DNA from 4 places in the Paraburkholderia sp. GAS333 genome. Region 1 is predicted to be linked to each of the others. Evidence: predicted binding sites of a transcription regulator. Region 1 holds the regulator's gene; each other region holds the start of a gene.

Region 1 (4,900 bases):
CGGTCGTGGATATGCGATCGAGCATTGCGCAGAGCGCCGGCCTGCTCACCGACGTGGCCTGCGGCAGTTTCGAAAAGACCGCTCGCGATATTCTTCAGGAAGGGGTGAACTGGCTCACGGAGCGCGGCGTCAGCGCGCAGGGGCATTTCGCGTTCGGCCATCCCATTGACGAAATCGCGAATCTCGCCAATGAGTTGAATGTCGACCTTGTGGTGGTGGGGCACCGCTGCCGGACGGGCTTGTCCAGATGGTGGATGGGCGCAGGTAATACGCCGCTGCTCGACCGGGTTTCGTGCAGCATTCTGGTGGCCTGCTCGTCCGCGCAGGAGCAGCAGCAAGCCGCTGCGGCTTGATGTCTGGGAAAGGGGCGGCGTGACGGTTTCGCTTTGATAAAAGGCGAAACCGTCTGATGCGGCTGCGATGTTCCGTGCAACGTTGAAGCATGTCGACGCGGTTGATGGCGTCGACATGCGCTAACCGCGCACGTCCCTGACAATAAAACGGAGGCTGGCGTGAGTTTCAGGCCAGCGGATCACTCGTTCAGATTGATCGCCGTGAGCTTCCAGGTGAACAAACCTTCGCGCTGAAAAATTGCCGAATAATTTGCGTCACCTTCGCCACGTCGGTAAGTCACGACAAACTCGTTGATGCCGCGATAACCTGCCGTAGTCTCCCGCGCTGGCGGTTGCGTAGCGCTGGCTGTGTCTCCAGTCGGAGCGGAGGTTGCCGCATCTGCTGCGGGTGCATTGCTGGCATCAGGCGGCGCGGGTGGCCGCTCGCCCGGATTGCCACGCGGCGGCATGCCATTCAGCAATGCCGCGACGCCGTCCGGTGTCGCATAGGAATCCACCAGCGGTCCGATCAACGTGACGCCGATCATTGCGCCGATGGTGGCCATTTTGCTGTCGGCATCGGCGTCCAGCCGACGTGTCAGCATGCCCGTTATCTGCTGCTTCAGGCTGTCGCGTAGAGCGGGAAAATCGACGTATTGATTGACGGTTTGCGCGTCACGCGCATCGGCTGCACGTTTGAGGTTTCTCAGCGCGATATACGGTGATGCGTAGGCGAATCCCAGCGCGGCGATCACCACGATCACGATCAACGTGATGATCAGCGGGCGGGTTGCGCTACCCTCGCTGCCCTTCATGCGTGTGGGAACTGTCATCGAATGGAACTCCGATCAGGTTGGATGTCAATGTGGACCACTGCCCCGCAAGAACAATCCCATTCTATGCAAATATCTGAGTGGCAGCCCCGAAAAGCACATGCAGCAATTGGCTGGTTATGTGCGATGTGCGGTGTGATCGCGTGGCGCAATCACATGCATAACTGCGTAAGACAGCCGTCTTACAAAGCCGCTTGCTAACTCAAGGCTGGTTCACGGTTCGCACGGAAAACCCGCACGCGCTCCGCTTACCCCTCGAACACCACACCATGAACATTCGCTTCTTCTGCAATGCAGTGATCGATCATCCGGCATACCGCGTCGACCGTGCCGACCATGATGAGCCGCGACGGCCCGTGATAAACACGCACCGGCGCGCGCCGTGCAGGCTCCGTCATATTCAGGCTTGAATTCAACGACACGCGAGCAAAAGCCGGCAACGACGAGGGCAAGCTGGATGCGCTTTCCGATGAGTCGAACAGCGATGGAGTGCTCGCCACCGGCGCCTCAAATGACGAACTTGAGCAAGGCACAAGCTTGCGCAGATGGCGCAGACGACCGAACTGGCGAAAAGGCAGCAGGCGGGCAAGGCGTTCCATGAGTCTCTCCAGGCGATGCAGCAATGATGCAGCGTTGGTTAGGCGAACCGGCGCAAGCGAAACAACGGTGACGCGTGCACGAACTAAGCGCGGGCGCTTAGAACTCGCCAGGACGAATCAACCCAACGGCGATTCCTTCCAGCGCGAATTCCGCACTGCCGGTCTCGACGAAGATGTTTTCGTAATCGGGGTTTTCCGCGATCAGCTCGAGGCCGTTCGGTCGGCGCTTCAGGCGCTTGACCGTAACGTCGTCGCCGAGTCGCGCGATGATGATCTGGCCGTCTTTGGCCTCGCTCTTCTTTTGCACCGCAAGCAGGTCGCCGTCGAAGATGCCTGCGTCGCGCATGGACAGCCCGCGCACCTTCAGCAGGTAGTCGGGCTTGCTCGAGAACAGCGCCGGGTCGCATGCGAAATGCTGCGAAATATGTTCCTGCGCGAGGATCGGACTACCGGCAGCCACGCGGCCGATGAGCGGCAGCGACAGCTGCATGATGCTCGGATGCGGCAGGGTGAACTGATGCGGTGCGTCGTCCGGACCGGGCAACAGGCGGATGCCGCGCGATGCGCCGGCCGCGAGTTCGATCACGCCCTTGCGAGCAAGCGCGCGCAGATGCTCTTCTGCCGAATTGGCTGAGCTGAAGCCCAGCTCGGCGGCGATTTCCGCGCGGGTGGGCGGAAAACCGGAGCGTTCGATCGCCCGGCGGATCAGATCGAAAACCTGCTGCTGTCGTGCGGTGAGTTTTGTCATGGCCACTGTATGTATGAACAGGTAGCTGTATTTTTATACAGTATTCGGCGCATTTCAAGCTTTACTTTAAGTTCGTCACGAACGGGGCCGCTCCAGCGTCGACATAGGACGCTGAAACACCCGTTTTCGTGCCGCAACGCCTTATCCCGCTGTCGTTACCACTTTTACGTATTAAAGAATGAATAAACATTATTTTTAATGATGAAAGCCCTTCGATAGACTGGCCTCCGAGTTGGCGCTCATGTGCACGTGACCGCGACGCAAAACAACATCACACGCTGTTTTCAGCGGACCACACGCGGAGAAAGTTGGCATGAACCATCGGAACACGGGACTGGCGGGTAAAACGAAGCAACTGATCGCGGCGCTTGCGTTCGGCGCGGCGAGCGTCGTCGGCGGAATCACGCAGGCGCATGCCGACACGACGCTGCTGAACGTTTCCTACGATCCGACGCGCGAGCTGTATCAGGACGTCAATCAGGCATTCGGCAAGGAATGGAAGGCGAAGACCGGCGAGACCATCACCTTCAAGCAGTCGCACGGCGGCTCGGGTGCGCAGGCTCGCTCGGTGCTCGACGGCCTGCAGGCCGACGTCGTCACGCTTGCGCTGGCTTATGACATCGATGCGCTCGCCAACAAGGGCATCGTCGACAAGGGCTGGCAGAAGCGCCTGCCGGACAACGCGTCGCCGTACACGTCGACCATCGTGTTCCTGGTGCGTAAGGGCAACCCGAAGCACATCAAGGACTGGGACGATCTGATCAAGCCGGGTGTGTCGATCGTCACGCCGAATCCGAAGACCTCGGGCGGCGCGCGCTGGAACTACCTCGCAGCATGGGCGTATGCCGAACATCAGCCGGGCGGCAACGACCAGAAGGCGAAGGAATTCGTCGGCAAGCTCTACAAGAATGCCGGCGTGCTGGATTCGGGCGCGCGTGGCGCGACCACCAGCTTCGTGCAGCGCGGTATCGGCGACGTGCTGATCGCGTGGGAAAACGAAGCGTTCCTGTCGTTGAAGGAATTCGGTCCGGACAAGTTTGAAATCGTCGTGCCGTCGGTCAGTATTCTGGCCGAGCCGCCGGTGGCAGTGGTGGACAAGGTGGTCGACAGGCACGGCACGCGCAAGCTCGCCGAGGCTTATCTGAACTTCCTGTATAGCGAGGAAGGTCAGGAGATCGCGGCGAAGAACTTCTACCGTCCTCGTTCGAACAAGGTGCCGGCCGAGCTGACCGCCAAGTTTCCGAAGCTGAAGCTGTACACGGTGGACGATTCGTTCGGCGGCTGGACCAATGCGCAGAAAACGCACTTTGCCGATGGCGGCGTGTTCGATTCGATCTACCAGCCTCAGTAATTCCGCCGATGCCTGTCGAGGCAGAGGCAAAAAGCGGCGCGGCAACGCGCCACTTCCGAGCGCGCCCAGTGGGCGCGCTTTTGGCTAACCGGCGTACGGTGGCCGCAAGCGTCGAGCGAAGCCAGTGTTCGAAAACACAAGCATCAACCTGAAAGAGTATCCAGCATGACGACGTTCACCTTCCGGAAGCCGAGCGCGTTGCCCGGCTTTGGCCTGACTCTCGGCATCACGGTGGCTTATCTGAGCCTCGTGGTGCTGATTCCGCTTGCGGCGACCTTCCTGAAAACCGCCACGCTCGACTGGAGCCAGTTCGTGCGCGCGGTTACTTCGCCACGCGTGCTCGCGTCGTACCGGCTGACGTTTTTTTCCGCGCTCGGCGGCGCGCTGATCAACGCCGTGTTCGGCTTTCTGGTCGCGTGGGTGCTGGTGCGTTACACCTTCCCGTTCAAGCGCATTGTCGATGCCGTGGTCGATCTGCCGTTCGCGCTGCCTACTTCCGTGGCCGGTATTTCGCTGGCGGCGGTCTATTCGGGCAACGGCTGGATCGGGCAGTTTCTCGAACCGCTCGGCATCAAGATTGCGTTTACGCCCGCGGGCGTGCTGGTTGCGCTGACCTTCATCGGCTTGCCGTTCGTCGTTCGTACGGTGCAGCCGGTGCTCGAAGAGTTCGAGCGCGAACAGGAAGAGGCCGCCGCGTGCCTGGGCGCGACGCGCTGGCTGACGTTTCGCCGGGTGGTGTTGCCCGCCGTTTTCCCGGCTTTGTTGACGGGTTTCGCGCTCGCGTTCGCGCGTGCGCTCGGCGAATACGGCTCGGTAATTTTCATTGCCGGCAATGTGCCGATGAAGTCGGAAATCACATCGCTGCTGATCATCACGAAGCTCGAGCAGTACGACTACGCGGGCGCGACCGCGCTGGCCGTGGTGATGCTGGTGGTGTCGTTCCTGATGCTGTTGCTGATCAACACGTTGCAATGGTTTTTGCAGCGTCGGACGAAGCGCGGTAGCGCGGGGCCGGCGCCGGGTTCGAGCGTGCCGAG
Region 2 (4,900 bases), 510 kb from region 1:
TGGGTATTTCATGTAATGCGGATTCCGCCAATTCACGGGCCCGCTCAAGCGCGTTGCTGATCTCGCCGAGTATCTTGTCGCGGGCAGCGTCGTTCGGCTGTCTCAGCGCGAACGAAGGATGATAGGTCGCAATGCCCACGCTGCCTGCCATTTCGAACGGTTTGTCGATGTAATCCCGTAAGCTGGCTTTCTCTCGCAACAAGGCGTTGAGTGCTGTTGCTCCCAACGTTACGATTACAGTTGGCCGCACCGTCTCCAATTCCCGCTCAAGCCAGTAAGAACACGCTTCGACCTCACGCTGCCCCGGTGTCTTGTGAAGCCGTCGCTTGCCGCGCAATTCCCATTTGAAATGTTTTACAGCGTTCGTCAGATAAAGACGCTCGCGCGACAATCCCGCGCGCTTTATCGCCATGTCCAGTAACTGCCCTGCGGGCCCGACAAACGGTTGACCGCTCAGGTCTTCCTGATCTCCAGGCTGCTCGCCAATCAGCATGATTCGCGCTTCGCCCGGCCCTGAACTGCCGACCGCTTGCGTCGCGTTGCGCCACAGGTCGCAACGTCGGCACGCATCAAGCGATGATGGGCTTTCGCGAACTGGTTGAGCGACTTCAGCCTCAACCGGAATCGACTTGCCACCGAGCTCACCGACGCCGCTTGCTTGCGCTAAACGGCGCGCGCCGCTTTTCGCTTCGCTGATCATGGCGGGGATCAGGTGGCCTTCCGGTAAGCCTTTCCAGAAACGTACCGGCATGTGCTGTTCGAGCGCGGTCTCGTTGAGGCGGGCCGGGTTGAACGTGCTGCGGTAATAGGCGAGCCAAAGCGCTTCGGCTTCGTCCTCGGTGTCGACGCGATGTTCGCCGGGCAACGCGTGACGGCGTTCGAGATGCAACTGCTGACCGTCCCAGAACGCCGCGCCTCTTGGCGTCGTGATAATCCACGACGAGCGCCCCATGCGCTGGGCGAAATGCTCGGCCGCCCACGCAAGGACGTCGTGCTCCGGTTCGTACCACGCGATGTACTCGGGTGGCCGTGACGCTTGCGCCTGCTGGCGAAACCGGACGTACGCAATCATGTCGTGCTTGGCGCGTCGCACGCTTTTGGCCATGCGATAAAGCTGCGCGCCGTCTTCGTCAGCCGGCGACGCTACCGAGCGATCTCCTTGCTGCCAGCGCCACAGTACTTTGTATAAAAAAGCCCAACGCTGTGGCTCGCAGTGAAGTGCGCAGTCGTGAATCAGCGCGCCCAGTTCTTTTGATACAAGCACGGCCACTGTTGCGGGCGTGATCATGTCGTTTTCCGACGATTCCCCATAGTCGAACAATGTTTGACCTTGCCGTAACTCTGGCGGTTGTTCGACGCGCCATTCAATCGATTCCGGCGCGAGGCCTTCGGCTAACGCTTTGAGTGACGCGGCTCGCCACGCGGTGAAATCGTCGTCAATAACGATGGAACGCATTGCGATGCTTTACAACAGCGCCAGTTGTACCGGCGGCGGCGTCAGCACACGGCGCAAATGAGCCGACGACGCGTCATGACTGGCCGCCCGGTAGTCTTGCGTGACGACAAACGGTTTGATTTTCTCCAGCGGACAACGCAGCCGAACGAGGTCGTCATAGCGCACACGACGCGTTCGCCGCAATTCGACCAGCCGCTTCGCGTTGCGCATGCCGATGCCCGGCACGCGCGCGATCATTCGCATCGGTGCGCGATTGAGATCAACCGGAAACGCCTCGCGATGCGCCAGCGCCCACGCGAGCTTGGGATCTATCTCAAGCGAAAGATTGCCCGGCTTTTCAAACAGTTCCTCGACGCTGAAACCGTAGCCGCGGATCAGAAAGTCGGCCTGATACAGCCGATGTTCACGCAACAGCGGCGGCGCCTGCGCGGGCAACGCAGAAGGGCTGTCGGGAATCGGGCTGAATCCCGAGTAATACACGCGCTTCAGCTTATAAGCGCCATAGAGCGTTTCGGCTGTTTGCAGGATCGTGCTGTCGCTGGTTTGATCTGCGCCGACGATCATTTGCGTGCTTTGTCCCGCCGGAGTGAACTTTGGCGCCTTCGCGTCGCTCTGCGCTTCTTCCTGCGCGAGACGGATCGAACCCATTGCCAGCTTGATGGTGCGCACGTCCTTTTCCGGGGCGAGGCGAGCAAGACTGCTGTCAGTAGGTAACTCGATATTCACGCTCAAACGATCGGCGTAACGCCCCGCCAGGGCGATCAGTTGCGGGTCGGCGTCGGGAATCGTTTTCAGATGAAGGTAGCCGCGAAACTGGTGCTCCTCACGCAGCGACTGCGCAACGCGTACAAGCTGCTCCATCGTGTAGTTCGATGACTGAATGATTCCGGAACTCAGAAACAGGCCGTCGATGTAATTGCGCCGATAGAAATCTAGTGTGAGATCGACCACTTCCTCCGGCGTGAAGCGCGCGCGGGGCACGTTGCTCGAGCGCCGATTGACGCAGTATTGACAATCGTAAAGACAAAAATTGGTTAGCAGTATTTTCAGGAGGGACACGCAGCGCCCATCGGGCGTAAAGCTATGGCAAATGCCCGCACCCGTGCTTGCGCCGAGCCCTTCTGTGCCTCGAGAGCCGCGCTTGGGAGCGCCACTGCTGGCACACGACGCGTCGTACTTCGCCGCGTCCGCCAATACTTCGAGCTTTTTGAGCAATTCCATGTTGCCGCCAATACTGTATGGATGTACAGTATTGTACGTGGGCAGAGCAAAGGTGCAAGCGGTTTCTGAAGTGGCTGAAACGATCGGGGCGCGGCCGCGCTCGCGACAAACCGGGGGTTCATTTACATGCAGATGCGGGCTTTTCCATGTCAGGAGCGACATGCCTGAACAATTCTGGTTGCCTGGGCTAGAGGCGCCGCCAACGCCAACAGATGGCCTGTTTTTCGCCGTTTTCCCCGACACAAGAACAGCGGCCGGCATTGCGAAGCTCGCGCACCAGCTTTGCGGGGAGGCGCGCGTCCGCAGCAAGCCGCTAGCAGCTGGACGTTTGCACGCAACGCTGACTCATCTGGGAAATTTTGCGGGAGGGTTGCCGCAAGAGAAAGTCGACGCGGCAAAGCGTGCAGCGGAGTCGATCGGCATGGCGCCATTTACCGTCGAATTCGACGCGGTTGCGAATTTTGGAAAGAGGCCGCGTCCGGGGCCCATGGTGTTGACTGGAGGCGAGGGCGTCGTTGGCCTTCATGCGCTGCATGACGCGCTAGAGCAAGCGTTAAACAGCGTCGACTTCTGGGGGCATCCGATTGCCAGCAAGAGTTATGAGCCGCACGTTACGCTGGCTTATGGCATACCGCCGGCGGACAAACGTCCCGTTGAGCCCGCGTGCTGGAATGTGCGGGAGTTTGCATTGATACATAGTTTGTTAGGACGTACCCGACATGTTGCATTGGCGCGGTGGTCTCTGGTGGGCGGCGTGTCGTAACGACTGCGTCAGTTGCAAAGGGGCGGGAGAAAGTGGTTGTGCAGCTACTTCCGCGCCACTAAGCCGTGCAAAGCTGAAGCGTGTGCATTAAAACCGTACGCCGGTTCCGCAGCCGCCAGCGAAGCCACCACCGCTTCCACCCGCGCCGCCGCAGAATACGCCGCAGCCTGACAGCGTCATCATCATGGCGATGGTCGCTAAAGTTGTGCGCAAGCGTTTCCCAAGTATGAGCTTGCTTATGGACACAGTATGCGGGCGGCGCGCGGCGAACTGCGAGAGGCTGTTCGAGTCGGGTGCCGCTGAAGTGGTGCAGGATGATGAATCAATCATTCTGGATTGCATCAGGTAAGTGGCCTCGAAGAACAAAAAGCAGGACGCTTGTCGTACCGGTTGATGGAAGATTTATCGCGAGTTCGTTGTGCATAAACGGCGCAGCAGCAGGGTTTCAACTCTAATTTACGTCTATGCGTATCACAAATACGCAGTATCTGAAAACCGGTGTGTTTTGTCTGTCAGACACGCGGAGCGGCTAGGCGCTCCCTGATAGAATGCTTGGGCCGCAACGTAGTGGATTTCAGATGAAATTGCTTGATGCGCTTGTCGAACAGCGTATTGCCGCCGCAGCCGCGCGCGGCGAGTTCGAAGACGTGCCGGGTACGGCCGCGCCGCGACCCCAGGACGATGATGCGCTGGTCCCGGAAGAGGTGCGTATCGCTAACCGGATTTTGAAGAATGCGGGCTTCCTGCCGCCCGCAGTTGAGCAGTTACGCGCGTTGCGTGATCTGCAAACGGAGTTGAATGCCGACAGCGGCAGCGCCACGCTTTGCCGCATCCGGGCTCGCATGCTGGCGCTCGATATGGCGCTCGAATCGTTGCGCGGCGGTCCGCTGGTTTTGCCGCGCGAATACTGCCGACGCATCGCTGAGCGGCAATCGGAGCGGGTTGGCAAACTCGACACGGCAGACGTGGTTTCGCGGTGAATGAATCGGCTAGCTGCTCAGTGCTGTCTGGTTCGATGTCTGTCGAGGGGGGCGAAGCATTGAATATGTCTGTTTCTCCCAATGAGGCCGGCGCAGAACTCTCTAAAACGTCGGTGAACGATTCGTGCCCGCCTGCTGTGCGAGAGGTCAGTGGATCGACAATATCTACCGATCCCTCAGAGTCTCCTGCCGTGTCCGAACGTGATCGCCGGTTTATGGCACTTGCTCAGGCCGCCGCCGAAGAGGCACGCGCAGCGGGCGAAGTGCCGGTCGGCGCGGTGCTCGTTCGTGGTGACGAAGTCATCGCCAAAGGTTTCAATCATCCGATCGGGGCGCACGATCCGTCGGCGCATGCAGAGATGATTGCGTTGCGTGCGGCCGCGCAGGCCGTCGAAAACTACCGGCTGCCAGGCTGCGAACTCTATGTGACGCTCGAGCCCTGCCTGATGTGTGCGGGCGCGATCATGCACGCGCGAATCG
Region 3 (4,900 bases), on a different contig from region 1:
GTCATGGTGTCCTGCAGTGGCTTGCGCGAGCGCACGTGCATGACTACGTGCCCGAGCGCGACGACGGGCACATCCAGATTGCGCGCAACAAACTCGACCGAGCCTCGGTGGATGTCGTCCATGGCTCGCTGGTGTAGCACCAGACCTACCCATGCGCGGCCGGTAAAGGCGTCATCCAGCCACTCAAGCTGTGCGGCGAGGACGTCCTCCTTCGCCGGGAAATCGGGTACGAGGATAGCGAGACAATCCGGCATCCCGCACAGGTGCCGATAGTCCTTTTCGGGTCGCGACAGGTCTTGCGGTGTCAAGCGATATTCGCCTTTTGGTGCGCGCGTGCGGGCGAGCGTGACCAGTTCGGACAGGTTGCCGTAGCCCTCACGATTCTTTGCAAGCAAAATCAGTCCGAACGCTGGCGAACCATCGGCATTGACCAGACGGAAGTACGAGCCGACGATAAACGGCAGTCCAACCTTTTTCGCTGCGACATGCGCCCGGACAACCCCCGCGAGCGAGCATTCGTCGGTCACCGCGAGCGCCGAATAGCCCAGCTGTGCGGCGCGTTCAGACAGCTCCTCGGCATGGGATGCGCCATGCAGGAAGCTGAAATTCGAGAGGCAGAAAAGCTCGGCATACGCCGGCAGGACATTGAATGTAGTATCCATGACGCATCAGCCGAACAGTCCGTGCAGGAACCAGCGCTGCTCTTCCTCGGCGTCGCGACTGCTGACGCGCTCGCGGTATATCCAGTAGCAGCTCTGGTCGTCCGCCTGCGCAACGAAATAGTCGCGCGTCACCAGTTCACCGTCAAACCAGCCGGCTTCGATACGCTCACCAGGCGAGACCATCCGCAACGGAGAACCATAGAAAGGGCGATGCTGACGCATCAACAACCTCACCGGGTTGTCCAGCATCCATGTCGGCCGTGGAAGCCCCAGCGGAAGTGCGTCCTGCTTTGACTTTTGAGCTACTGGAATCCAGCGGTTCGCAATCTCGGGCCGATGGTCGGCACTCGGTGCGGACCGAAGAACATTCTCTTCGCCAAGCCGCGCGACGAGCAACTCAAGAAGCCGTGCGTGGTCTTCCTTGGAGCCACCGGGCTCAGGGAAGAGGGTGTCTGAAGCAGGCGCCGCGGACTCCACCCGGGATGCGTCGAGCCGCAATGCGATGACGGGTGCAGTAAGCTCAACGCGGTGGAGCCGCTCTTTGAGCAACCTGACAAGATGCTCCTCTTTCCACGTAGGCTCGCCCAATGCGATGTCGATAGCCGTCGGCGCGATGGCGTCGCGGCCACGCTCATGTTCGAGGAGGAGCTTGATGCCGGTGACCGCCAGTTGCTTGGCGCACAGCCAACCACACAGTTGCACGATGAGCCGATGTGCTGCAAACACGGCACCGTCCGCATGCTCGAGGCGGTCTGGCAACTCGATGCGCACGGAAAAATTGGGTGGCAATTCGAGCCATTCGAACAGTTCGGGCGCGATTCCGAACGCGCGGTCCAGCGAGTCGAGCAGATGTTCACCACATCGTTTCTGCAAACCGGCACGAGGCAGGCGCCTTATGTCGGCGACAGTCTCGCAGCCGAGCCCTGAGAACCACTCGCCGAACGGCCGCACTTCGGGAACCGCCATCATTGGGAGGAAGGACAGGCGTTGCTCGAGCGATGCCAGTTTGAGCACGCGACGATTGCCAAACTTGGCAAGCAGCCATCCGCCCTGACCGGTGGGCGCGGCGCTAATGCGGGCAGTTAGCCCGAGTGTCCTGAGTACAGCCTTCGCTTCGCGACACAGCGCAAGCAGCCCGCCAAAGAGCCGCAAGCTGGCGCCGACTTCGACCACGACGGTCGCTTCAGCGAGCAAGGTAACCTCGGGCGAAAAGCGCATCAGTGCAACTCCGACTTCCCGTTGCGCTGCGTCCTCCTTGCCCGCGTCGCGTTCGTGCATCTCGGTTTCTGGCGATAGCGTCAACACACCGCCGCGCTTCATGCCGAGACGCACACCTGCAGCGCGAGCCGCGTTGTCGGCGATGACAACCTTGTCTTTCTCGAGCACGGCACTCCCATGTGGCGGCTCAGGTGACCACTTCGGTCGGAAGACCTCGAGCGGCAACTTCGGCAAGTGGACGGCGAGAAAGACGCGCATGTTGGGAAAGCAGAACAGGAGTTGGCTGAAGGGGAATCGACAGAGGCTCTGCGCGAGAGGGCCCTCGTCGTTTCACAATGTCGACGGTCAGACCGTCGGCTGATGGTCTCAAAGCAAGCCGCAATAGCGCGGGCGATGAATCCTGCGCGGCGGCCAGTGGTCTGACCATCACAAACAGGGTCTCGGATGATTGCGCCGCCAGATGCAGCCGGCGAAGCGATGAGGCTTGCGCGTACTGCGTCCAGAAAATGAGTGCGCCGCAGCTACCTGCGCGCAGAATCTGCTCGGCCGACCAGAGTGCATCGGCTGTCTTCTGCGCTTTGACCCGCAGGACCTGCTCGATGGGAAGTCCGATGTAGTTCAATCCGAGTCCGCTTGGCGTGTGGGGCGGCTGTACGAAAGCAACAGGCCGATTCGCAGTCGCGCTTAGCGCGGGACGCAAAAGTCTTAGCTCTCCCACGCCGGCTTGCTGGACCAGCAAATCGACAAGCGCGCCGACGGGCCAGCCTCCGCCGGGAAGCTCCGCGGATAGCGCTGGGTAGCCTGTTTCGACGACCCGGCCGCGGCCGCGCGCGAGCTGGGACGCCCGCCACAAGGACGGATGTATCTCTTCGGCGGTGGCGGCTGCGCTAGTCATATGGCATCAATGTACTGTATATTTATACAGTATCGTACACGCAAATCCACGATAGCGAACTGACACTTTTTAACCTTTGACCCAGCTATCGCTGAAGCCCCTGCTGGATATGGAGGGCAGTCAAAAGCGGCGGTTAATCGCCAACAGTGTCATGCGCACCCGTTCGTCGCGGGCGGAAATTCGGAGCCGGGCGAGAAGTTAGGCATTCGACCGGACGGAACATGTGACCTGCGTCATTTAAAGGAGCAAAACTAAGCTTGTCGATGCTTTGTACAAGGCACGCTCCGTTATATCGATGCACAACGGTATGACCGTCAGGTGCGACGGTGAAGAGTGGCCGCTCGACTTTGGTCAGGAGCTGAATATGATTGACGCGACACTGAAGATGGTCGGAGTTGACAGTCGGCGTGTTGACTCGACGTCCCACAGAATTGAACGTAGCGTCAAACGCTAGCTAAATGTGAAACCCGCAGTTTTCATCAGACTACGGAAAAAATGTGAACTGAGTAGAAGCTGCTGTCGGGCTGACGGGCATCATCGCTTCAGCCTTGCGCATCGCGAGGATGCATATCTCGCTGCCCATCCGGCCTGTCCAAAAAAGACGAACCATTTTTGAATTAGCGAACCGATATACTGATAGTCAGGATTTCGTATCCGGGGTCAGCATGCGTGTCCGCCGCTTCTTCTGCTTCCTCTCGAGAGGCGAAGGACTTGGCTTCTTTGATGTCAGGTGCGAGGCCGATGTCACCGTCCTCAGCGCTACATAGAAAATGTTCACCCGTTTTTACTACATAAGCGGTAGTCACATCGGCCTCCCGGCACTGTACGCGGAACTTCAAGTTAGGCAGTGTTCACACCGACAGCCGTCGCTCTGCTACCGGCCCGAATTGAACGCGCTTGCGAACCCGATGCATCGGGTTCGCAAGCGAATACATAAGCCGGGACGCGGCTTCAGAACTTCCGCGTGAAGGCTTTATCTATCTGTGCATCCCCGACTACCGGTAGAAAGTCAGTCAAGCGCATAACGCTTTCAGCTGCCGCCTGAGGCGGGGTTAGTCGCAGATGCCGGCATGGCGGCGTTCGACTTTTTCTGCATCTTCTTGTGCGAAGTGGTTGCGCCCGGCGCCATAGTATCTGCTCCGGATGCGCCGGAAACCGTATTGGTTGAACCGCTAGCATTCGGCTTGCTCATACCTGTCCCGCCCTGACCGCCCCCGGCACCACCGCCTGCGCTCTGCGCGTATGCAGTGCCAGAAATACCGATACATAAGGCTGCAATCAAAAATCCCTTTGTTGAATTTCGCATGGCTGTCTCCTCAGCATAGCGGTCGTTGGCACCGGAAGGTGTGAACCCGCTATCATGAGGACCGCAATTCGCATGCCTCACTAATTACCGAGCGGCTTACTTGAATATTCGCCTCATCTGAAAATCCCGCGTGATAGCTAGGCGCAGAACGACAAAAGCAGAATCGATAGATTCTGCTTGTCGAAGTGACGGGTTTACACGCGTAGGTGAGTTGCTATCGGCACCGCCCCGTATGTCGCGGACTCTCGGACCGCCAACGCACCAATACTATTTCCACGCGCGTCCAGCCTGTCCGCAAGCGCCACTAGAAATCGGTGCAGGTCAATACTTCCGTGTCGCAGTACAAAGCTCTGCACCAGGTCTTCGATGCATGCTGTACGGGATGCAACGTGCAGCATGCTCTCGACATGCGAGGCGCCGACAGCGAGTTCTACCTCAAAAGCGCTTTCAATACGGATTTGTCTTTCAGCTGCAGGTTTGCGGGCCGCCTTCATTTTTCTATTTCCTCTATCGCGGGACGGTCCTGAGTTGGCGAAGGTGGGGGCAGCCTTCGAACTACAGAACCGTCGCGACGCATCTGTCAACGAAACTGCGAAGCGCGCCGTGCTGAGGTTCGGCCAGCAAGTGCGAAACGACGTGAAGTATGTCGGACCTGCGAAGCATACTCCAGTGACTGACATTCTCGACTGCGATATTCCGCTGATATTCAGAGTCGATACCAGCGCACCCCTGCCAACCGACAAGACCGTCCGATGGTAAATAGACTGAAGTGTGTCGCACGTCCGAAGCGATACTCGTAGACCACATCAGCGGGAATGC
Region 4 (4,900 bases), on a different contig from region 1:
GACCGCCACGCTGCCGCGCGTGATGCCGTACCTCGGCATCGGCTATGGTCACAAACCTGCTTCGAAGGGCTTCGGGCTGACGTTCGATCTGGGCGTCGCCTATGGCCGTCCGCGCACGACATATAACGTGCCGGCCATTTATTCGATGCTGACGTCACAGGCGAACATCGATCAGGAAGAGCAGAGCATCAGCAACAAGCTTTCGCGCTACAAGCTTTATCCTGCGGTGCAGATTGGGCTGAGCTACCGGTTTTGAATGGATCTGGGCGGGTCGCCTCTCTCAAGCAAAACTCAACTGAGAAATTCGACTTTGCCAGTATTGAGGTGATACATCGATCCCACCATCTTTATCTTCCCGTCTTTTTCCATCGACGCGAGAATGTCGCTGCTTTTGCGCAGATCGCCGATCGTGTTCAGTACATTGGATCGCGCGACCTGATCCACGAATTCGATATTGCTGCCGCTTCTGTCGCCGTCGTATTTCGTCGCGTCTATCGCCGGCTTTATCTTTGCGAGAAGTCCGGTCAGATTGCCGAGCTTGACATTGTCAATGGCGCCCTTGATCGCACCGCAACTGGTATGGCCCATCACGAGCACGACTTTCGCGCCCGCTGCGGCACAGGCGAATTCCAGGCTTCCGGCCAGATCGTCATTGGCAATATTGCCGGCAATACGCGCATTGAAGGTCTCGCCAATACCCGAATCGAGAATGAGTTCGGCAGGCGAGCGCGAATCGATACAACTGAGAATGACCGATGACGGAAACTGTCCGCTGGCGCTTGCGCGCTTTTGCGCGAGGTAGTCATGTCGTTGCGCTGTGCCTGACACAAACCGCTCGTTGCCGCGCTTCATTGCTGCAATGATTTGATCCGGCGTCATGCTGTCGCGCTCTTTTTGCGTGAGCGCAGCGGCGTGGGACATGCGCGGAAAAGCCAACCCGAGTGTGCCAAGCGTTGCTGCCGTCGCCATGCCGAATCCCACTTTTAACATTTGACGACGATCAGGTTCTTCGCAATTCAGACAACGGCATTGACCGCGATTCATATGGACTCCGATAAACGTGGACGGGTAGGCGCAAAGTCAAGTCTAGGGCGTTTTTCCATATTTCCAAGCGCATTTCAAACGTACTGCAATGAGTTGCGCTGCACGGTCTATCTTGGGTTGCTTTATCTGGGTTGACTCTGAAGCGCTCAGATTTCCTGCGGCAAAAACCAGCGCGGAGAACCTGCAACGAATGTTGCGCTTCATGCTCGCTGAAAGCGCTGTGTAGTGAAGGAGTGTCGACGAAAAGCGGCCAGCATTACGCGTCTCTATTCATCTTAGAGAGCGGCGGTTTGTGAGCGGCATGGAAGTCTATGGGTGTGCGGGAGATGCGCCTCCTGAACTACCTCGAGAAGATGCGCTTCGGCCATTCTCTTCCGATGCTGGCGAATCACGCGCGATCTCCTGAATACCAGTAAAATACTGTATAAATACACAGTCCACCAGATTCCGATTGCGTCCCACGGCGATATGCGTCAAACCCCTGTTGTGTCCAGCAACACACCCAAAACCCCCAAGCAACGTTACGTACGGACATTGGTCAATATGTTGTGCAGTGTGGCGGTACAGTCGTCGTGAGCAGTCAGCCCCTACGTCGCATCGCGCATGTCGACATGGATGCTTTCTATGCGTCTGTAGAACTGCTCCGCTATCCCGAGTTGCGTGGCCAACCCGTTGTCATTGGCGGCGGCCGCAATGCCGCACCCGAGCTCCTGTCCGATGGCACGCGCCGCTTCGCCAAACTCCGCGATTACGCGGGGCGAGGTGTCGTGACGACATCGACGTATGAGGCGCGAGCGTTCGGCGTGTTTTCGGCGATGGGCATGATGAAGGCCGCGCAACTCGCGCCCGATGCGGTCCTTCTACCCACCGATTTCGACTCGTATCGACGTTACTCGCGCCTGTTCAAGGACGCAGTGCGGACATTCACAGACCAGATCGAGGACCGCGGAATCGACGAGATTTTCGTCGACCTCACTCTGGCGGAGGGTGAATCGCATGTGCTCGGCGCTCGTATCAAGAACGCGGTTCGGGAGGCAACCGGCCTGACCTGCTCCATCGCAATTGCGCCGAACAAACTGCTTGCAAAGATCGGCTCCGAGCTGGACAAACCCGACGGGCTGACCATCCTCTCGATGTCGGACCTCGAGTCACGCATCTGGCCGTTAGCGGCAAAAAAGATCAACGGCATTGGGCCGCGCGCCAGCGAGCGTCTGGCCGGCCTCGGCATTGTGACGGTAGGTGACCTGGCCTCAGCCGACCTCGGGCTGTTACAGGAAAACTTTGGACGAACCTACGCTGCATGGCTGGCGCGAATAGCGCACGGCGAGGATGACCGTGAGGTCGTCGTGTCGTCGGAACCGAAATCGATGAGCCGCGAAACCACCTTCGAACGAGATCTGCATCCGCGTCATGATCGCCCGGCGTTGTCCAGTTCGTTCACCGGGCTATGCGTGCGGGTCGCCGAAGATCTGGTGCGGAAAGGATATGTGGGCCGCACGGTGGGCATCAAACTGCGTTATGACGATTTCCGCACCGTCACGCGCGACCTGACGCTGGACGAGCCTACCGCCGACGCCGCCGAAATCCGGCGCGCGGCAACTGAGTGTCTACGCAGAGTGGAGTTGAACCGCAAGCTGCGGCTGCTTGGCGTGCGCGTGAGCGCGTTGACGCCGGCCAGCGCGGTCACGCCCAAACCGCGCCTGCCGGTTCAGGCCGACTTGCCTTTTGCCAGCGACGAATAACCCGCCGCTTGAGCCGTCCCACCAGCGTCCGGGCGTGCCGCGTGCAACTCGCTTTCCACCTGCGACGCCGCAACCGAAAACGCAAACGTATTGATCCCGTGTGCGCTATGCGCCGACACCGTGCCGCGATGCATCTCCGCAATCGCCTTCACGATCGCGAGACCCAGCCCGTGATTTTCACGGCTATTCGTGCGCGAGACTTCGGCGCGATAAAAACGGTCGAACAGATGTTCGAGAATGTCCGGCGGAATCGGCTTGCCTGGATTGGCGACCTCGACGCGCACGCGCTCGTCCTCGCGCACGATCGTCACGCTGATCGCCACACCTGGCTCGCAATGCTGGATCGCGTTCATCAGCAGATTCGTGCACGCGCGGCCGAATAGCGAACGGTTGACCCGCGTCATCGCGTCGCCGCGCAGCGTGGCGTGCACGCGTGCTTCTTCGAGCGGTATCTCCAGAAACTCCAGCGTATGCGCGACCTCGGCGGCCAGCGACACGTCGATCAGGCCCGTCGCCCGTTCGCCCTGATCGGCGCGCGCGAGGAACAGCATGTCGTTGATGATCGCGCGCATTCGCTCGAACTCTTCGAGATTCGATTGCAGCGTATGACGCAGATCGTCGACCGTGCGATTGCTGCGCGTCAACGCAACCTCGGTCTGACCGATCAGGATCGTCACCGGCGTGCGCAACTCATGCGCGACATCGGCGTTAAACGATTCGAGCCGGCCATACGCGCCGTCCAGCCGTTCGAGCGCACCATTGAACGAATTGGCGAGGTCGTTCAGTTCGAGCGGCAACGACGCGGTGTTCAGACGCTGCGAGCGATTGTTCGGACTCACCGCCGACGCATCGCGCGTCAAACGTGTCAGCGGTTCGAGGCCGATTCGCGTGACCGAGTAGCTGAGCAGCAGCACGGCGAGACTGCCGAGCGCCGACAGCGCGGCGAGCGCCGAGCCGAACACGCGCATGGTCCGCACATTGGGCGAATAGCTGACGCCCACCTGCAACTGGACTGTGGGACGCGCGGCGCTGGCCGGTATCGTCATCGTGGCGATCAGCATGTCGGGGCCGCCGTCGGCGGGTGTCACGCGCTGATAGCCGCCGGGCCAGCTACGCACGACCGTGCCGACCACCGGCTGGCCGTAGTGGAAGCCGGGGTCCGTGCTGGTCGCCGCATACACCGTGCTGCTGTCGTGCGGCGTCATGTCGGTGAGTTTTTCGCGGACCATACGCCACTTTTCCGGCGTGACTGCGTGAAACACGATGATTCGCGCGATCTGCGTGCGGTCGTCGAGCGATTCGCGCAAATGATGTTCGAGTTGCGTGCGCAACACGAGGAACAGGCCGGTGCCCACCAGCGTGAACACGAATAGCGCGACAAACGCGAACATCAACGCAAGGCGGCGGGCGATCGACCGGTTCATGATTGCTCCGCCTCCTCGCGTACTTCGAGCACGTAGCCCATGCCGCGCACGGTGTGCAGCAGTTTCGACGGGAACGGGCCGTCGAGTTTCGCGCGCAATCGCTTGATGGCGGTCTCGACCACGTTGGTATGGCTGTCGAAATTGACGTCCCACACGAGTTCGGTAATGGCCGTCTTCGACAGGATGTCGCCTTGCCGGCGCGCCAGCACGCTCAGCAACTGAAACTCCTTGGCGGTCAGATCGAGGCGTACGCCGTCGCGCGTCGCACGGCGGCCAATCAGATCGACGAACAGATCGCCGACCGAAATCAGCGTCGATTCCTGCGAACGCGTGCGACGCGCAAGCGCATGCAGCCGTTCGACCAGTTCGAGGAAGGAGAAGGGCTTCGTGAGGTAGTCGTCCGCGCCTTCGCGCAGGCCGCGCACGCGGTCGTTCACGTGATCGCGCGCGGTCAGCATGATGACCGGGGTCGACTTGCGCATGCGCAGCGCCTTGAGCACGCTGAAGCCGTCGCGCTTGGGCAGCATCACGTCGAGGACGATCACGTCGTAGTCGAACTCGGTGGCCAGATGCATGCCCTCCTCGCCGTCCAGAGCGATGTCGACCACCCAGCCCTGTTCTGTCAAACCGGAGCGCAGATAGTCCACGACCTTGTGCTCGTCTTCAACAATCAGCAATTTCATGCGCGTC

The links. Region 1 encodes LexA, which represses DNA repair genes until DNA is damaged. Its sites were predicted from a motif close to ACTGTATNNNNATACAGT; they were not measured.
Region 2: a site for LexA is predicted at 2,690-2,707, ahead of ABH945_RS05310 (putative DNA modification/repair radical SAM protein). Genes of this name have one in related genera too.
Region 3: a site for LexA is predicted at 2,789-2,806, ahead of imuA (translesion DNA synthesis-associated protein ImuA). Genes of this name have one in related genera too.
Region 4: a site for LexA is predicted at 1,464-1,481, ahead of dinB (DNA polymerase IV). Genes of this name have one in related genera too.

Annotation. Positions count from the first base shown of each region.
Region 1 is NZ_JBNDKS010000001.1:1,688,575-1,693,474, reverse strand. Features, by position in the region: gene ABH945_RS07535 (universal stress protein) at 1-353, shown strand, start outside; gene ABH945_RS07530 (DUF2939 domain-containing protein) at 533-1,165, opposite strand; gene ABH945_RS07525 (hypothetical protein) at 1,414-1,764, opposite strand; gene lexA (transcriptional repressor LexA) at 1,862-2,512, opposite strand; gene ABH945_RS07515 (sulfate ABC transporter substrate-binding protein) at 2,826-3,863, shown strand; gene cysT (sulfate ABC transporter permease subunit CysT) at 4,029-4,900, shown strand, end outside.
Region 2 is NZ_JBNDKS010000001.1:1,176,625-1,181,524, forward strand. Features, by position in the region: gene ABH945_RS05305 (UdgX family uracil-DNA binding protein) at 1-1,456, opposite strand, end outside; gene ABH945_RS05310 (putative DNA modification/repair radical SAM protein) at 1,466-2,677, opposite strand; gene ABH945_RS05315 (2'-5' RNA ligase family protein) at 2,838-3,440, shown strand; gene ABH945_RS05320 (DnaJ family domain-containing protein) at 4,019-4,420, shown strand; gene tadA (tRNA adenosine(34) deaminase TadA) at 4,456-4,900, shown strand, end outside.
Region 3 is NZ_JBNDKS010000004.1:195,465-200,364, forward strand. Features, by position in the region: gene ABH945_RS22895 (error-prone DNA polymerase) at 1-662, opposite strand, end outside; gene ABH945_RS22900 (Y-family DNA polymerase) at 669-2,138, opposite strand; gene imuA (translesion DNA synthesis-associated protein ImuA) at 2,068-2,775, opposite strand; gene ABH945_RS22910 (hypothetical protein) at 3,393-3,581, opposite strand; gene ABH945_RS22915 (hypothetical protein) at 3,806-4,081, opposite strand.
Region 4 is NZ_JBNDKS010000005.1:144,400-149,299, forward strand. Features, by position in the region: gene ABH945_RS25635 (hypothetical protein) at 1-256, shown strand, start outside; gene ABH945_RS25640 (carbonic anhydrase family protein) at 292-1,044, opposite strand; gene dinB (DNA polymerase IV) at 1,617-2,786, shown strand; gene ABH945_RS25650 (heavy metal sensor histidine kinase) at 2,753-4,210, opposite strand; gene ABH945_RS25655 (heavy metal response regulator transcription factor) at 4,207-4,893, opposite strand.